2 regions of the Cupriavidus sp. 94F1 genome follow, and region 2 is predicted to be linked to the other one. Evidence: predicted binding sites of a transcription regulator. Region 2 holds the regulator's gene; the other holds the start of a gene.
The links. Region 2 encodes sigma-54, which starts transcription at its own class of promoters, with help from an activator protein. Its sites were predicted from a motif close to TGGCANGNAANCTGCTTT; they were not measured.
Positions count from the first base shown of each region.

Region 1: the regulator sigma-54 is predicted to act here: its motif matches at 726-743, upstream of AC3FJ6_RS07425 (circularly permuted type 2 ATP-grasp protein).

Region 1 is NZ_JBYOJT010000002.1:719,600-721,784, forward strand. Features, by position in the region: gene edd (phosphogluconate dehydratase) at 1-7, shown strand, start outside; gene AC3FJ6_RS07420 (gluconokinase) at 172-696, shown strand; gene AC3FJ6_RS07425 (circularly permuted type 2 ATP-grasp protein) at 939-2,185, shown strand, end outside.
Region 2 is NZ_JBYOJT010000003.1:14,738-16,922, forward strand. Features, by position in the region: gene lptB (LPS export ABC transporter ATP-binding protein) at 1-120, shown strand, start outside; gene AC3FJ6_RS07740 (RNA polymerase factor sigma-54) at 296-1,777, shown strand; gene hpf (ribosome hibernation-promoting factor, HPF/YfiA family) at 1,828-2,181, shown strand.

The sequences.
Region 1 (2,185 bases), on a different contig from region 2:
ACAATAGGCGGACGTCCGGCCAGGCACCGACCCGCAACAGCCAATCTTTCAGACATTCCGTTATCCCCGCGGCGCTGGCGCCCGGGGCACTGCCGGGCCACGCCGACGCGTGCCCGGCGGCTACCGACAAGGGTGGCAATACCACCCGACACCATGTTCGATGGAGCAGACATGATCTATATCCTGATGGGCGTTTCCGGCAGCGGCAAGACCACCGTGGGCCAGCTGCTTGCAGAGCGGCTGCACTGTGGCTTCCATGATGCCGACACCTTTCACAGCGAGGCCAACAAGGCCAAGATGCACGCCGGCGTGCCGCTCACCGACGAAGACCGCTGGCCCTGGCTGGCTGCCATGCGCGCGGCCATCGATGCCGCCCGCGCCGAAGGCCGCACCCATGTCTTTACCTGCTCGGCGCTGCGCCAGACGTACCGCGACCGCCTGACCCCGCCCGACGGCGGCGTGACCTTCGTGTTCATGAAAGGCGACGCCTCGACGATCGGCGGCCGCCTGTCGGCCCGCGCCGACCATTTCTTCAACCCGGCACTGCTGCAAAGCCAGTTCGACACCCTGGAAGAGCCTCGGGACGCGCTGGTGCTTGATATCCGCCGGGCGCCCGAAGTCCTGGTGGAGGACATCCTGGCCAAATGCCCGCCGGAATCGGTCTCTTGCGCCGGGCAGGCAAAGACCGCGCACTGATCCCTGCACCAAGGCCGGCCAGGCGTGGCTGGCAAGCATCTTGCTAAACCGTTTTGCGTACCGGCGCATGTCTTGGGCATGCAACCCCTTGCGGGATTTACCGGTGCGGATATGCTGGAAGCGTCGACTCGACGAGGCATCGATAAACGGGTGGCCGGCGGTATTGCCGTGCAGCAGGGCCGAAGAGCAGTCAGGCGGCACGGACCGCGGCAGGCGCCCATTTCCACGAAGGAGCGGCCATCATGGCGGCGCGGTTTTTCGACGAGATGCTGGAAGGGCGAGAGGACGGCACGGTAACGGCCGTCGAGGCCGGACAGGTATTGCCGCCAGGGGCGGTCCGGACTCACTACCGAAGTTTTGCGGACTGGCTCGGCCGGCAGTCCGTGTCCACCATGGACAACAAGCGCGCGGAGGCGGATCTGATCTTCCGGCGCGTGGGCATTACCTTCGCCGTCTATGGCGACAAGGACGAGTCCAACAGCGGCACCGAGCGGACCATTCCGTTCGACGTGATCCCGCGCGTGTTCCCGGCCAGCGAATGGGCGACGCTGGAACGCGGCCTGCGCCAGCGGGTGGCGGCGCTGAACCGCTTCATCCATGACATCTACCACGGCCAGGACATCATCCGTGCCGGCGTGATTCCACCCGACCAGATCTATAACAACGCCCAGTACCGGCCCGAGATGCTCGGCATCGACGTGCCGCGCGACATCTATGCCCATGTGGCCGGCATCGACGTGGTGCGCGCGGGGCAGGGCGAGTTCTACGTGCTGGAAGACAACCTGCGCGTGCCGTCGGGCGTGTCGTACATGCTGGAAAACCGCAAGATGATGATGCGGTTGTTCCCCGACCTGTTCGCCCGCAACCGCGTGGCGCCGGTGGCCCACTATCCCGACCTGCTGCTGGACATGCTGCGCAGCGTGTCGCCGCAGAATATCGCCGACCCTACCGTGGTCGTGCTCACGCCGGGCATGTACAACTCCGCGTATTTCGAGCACGCGTTCCTGGCCCAGCAGATGGGCGTGGAACTGGTGGAGGGCAGCGACCTGTTCGTCGAGGACGATCACCTCTACATGCGCACCACCCAGGGGCCGCAACGGATCGACGTGATCTACCGCCGCGTGGACGACGACTTCCTCGATCCGCTGGTGTTCCGGCCCGATTCGGCGCTGGGTGCGGCGGGGCTGCTGTCGGTCTATCGCGCCGGCAACGTGACGATCTCGAATGCCATCGGCACCGGCGTGGCCGACGACAAGTCGATCTATCCGTATGTGCCGGACATGATCCGCTTCTACCTGGGCGAAGAGGCCATCCTGTCGAACGTGCCCACCTACATGTGCCGCCGGCCCGATGACCTGCAATACGTGCTCGACCACATGGCCGAGCTGGTCGTGAAGGAAACCCACGGTGCCGGGGGGTACGGCATGCTGGTGGGCCCGGCCGCGACGAAGGCCGAGATCGACCAGTTCCGCGAGGTGGTCAAGGCGCG
Region 2 (2,185 bases):
ATCTGCGACCACGCGTACATCATCAGCGAAGGCACCGTGCTGGCCGCCGGCCAGCCCGAGGAAATCATCGCCAACGAGTCGGTGCGCCGCGTCTATCTGGGCGAGAACTTCCGCATGTAAGACCGTGCCGCCTCCGCGGCCACACTGCCGACAGGTTTTCGGCAGGTCATCGGCAGGTCATTTTTACCGCACTTGCCCGCGGCTATTTCAAAGCCGTTGCCGATCAGGAAGCCGAAGCGATAGGTTGTAGCAAATTCCGTTCCAACAACGGAAAGATGCGCATAGAATAGGTCGCATGAAACCTTCGCTTCAGCTCCGCCTCTCCCAACATCTGGCCCTCACGCCGCAACTGCAGCAGTCCATCCGGCTGCTTCAGCTTTCCACGCTCGAACTGCAACAGGAGGTGGAACAGGCGCTGACGGAAAACCCGCTGCTGGAACGCGAGAACGACTGGATCGAAAGCCCGCTGCGCGTGGCGGCTGACGGCTCCGTCAATCTGCAAAGCGCCCCGGCGCCGGCCCCGTCCGAACCGCAGGCCAACGGCGACGATCGCAGCGAACATGCGTCCGGCGGCGAGGAAGAAGGCTTCAGCGATTCCGGTGCCGAGGACTACGGCAACGACTGGAGCCTCGACGACTTCGCGCGCCGCCCGCAGAACGACGAAGACGAAAAGACGCCGATGCAGTTGCGCGATGCGGATCCCACGCTGCGCGAGTACCTGATGGAACAGCTGACGCCGCTCAAGATTTCGGCGCGCGACAAGGGCCTGGCCATCTTCCTCATCGAATCGCTCGACGACGACGGATACCTGAGTGCGTCACTCGAGGAAATCTGCACCGAACTGCCCGAAGAACTCGAATTCGAGGTGGAAGAAGTACAGGCGATGCTGACGCTGCTGCAGAGCTTCGATCCGCCCGGCGTGGGCGCGCGCAATGCCGCCGAATGCCTGAGCCTGCAATTGAAACGGTTGCAGCATCCTCAGCGCGAACTGGCCCTGTCCATCGTCAATCACCATCTTGAACTGCTGGCGGTCAGGGATTACACGCGCCTCAAGAAAGCGCTGCAGGTGGACGACATTGCACTAAAGGCGGCGCACGACCTGATCCGCTCGCTGGCACCGTACCCAGGACATGCGTACAGCCGCCCCGAGGCCGATTTCGTGGTGCCGGACGTGTTCGTGCGCAAGAGCGGCAGCGGCTGGATTGCCCAGCTGAATCCGGATGTGATGCCGCGCCTGCGCATCAACGACATGTACGCGCAGATCTTGCGCGGTGCAAAAGGCGAAGCGGGGGCTGCGGGACTGCAACAAAAGCTGCAGGAAGCGCGGTGGCTTATCAAGAACATCCAGCAAAGATTCGACACGATCCTGCGTGTGGCGCAGGCAATTGTGGAGCGTCAGAAGAACTTTTTTTCGCACGGCGAAATAGCGATGCGGCCCTTGGTTTTGCGGGAAATTGCCGATACACTCGGTTTACATGAGTCGACCATTTCCCGGGTGACCACGAACAAATACATGGCCACGCCAATGGGTACTTTCGAGTTGAAGTACTTCTTTGGTAGCCACGTCTCCACGGAGACGGGCGGCGCGGCCTCTTCCACGGCGATCCGCGCGCTGATCAAGCAACTGATAGGAGCCGAAGAACCCAGGAATCCTCTTTCCGACAGCCGCATCGCCGAATTGCTGGGCGAACAGGGCTTTGTGGTCGCACGCCGCACGGTGGCCAAATATCGCGAAGCACTGAAGATCCCCGCAGTCAATCTCCGCAAGTCTTTGTAGCCGAGCCGCAACCGCCTGCCTGGTGCGGCTCTTTCAGAAGGAGAAGCGCTATGAACTTCAAGATCAGTGGACACCACCTCGACATCACGCCGCCGCTGCGTGAGTATGTGGAAACGAAACTGGAGCGAATTGTCAGGCATTTCGATCAGGTCATTGGCGTGAGCGTGCTGCTATCTGTCGACAACCACAAGGAAAAGGACAAGCGTCAGTACGCGGAAATCAATCTGCATCTCAAGGGCAAGGACATCTTCGTCGAAGCGCACCATGAAGACCTGTACGCTGCGATCGACTGTCTGGTCGACAAGCTCGACCGGCAGGTGATCCGCTACAAGGACCGCGTGCAGGGTCATGACCGGGAAGCGGTCAAGTACCAGATGGCTGAAGCCCAGCTACAGCAACAATAGGCTG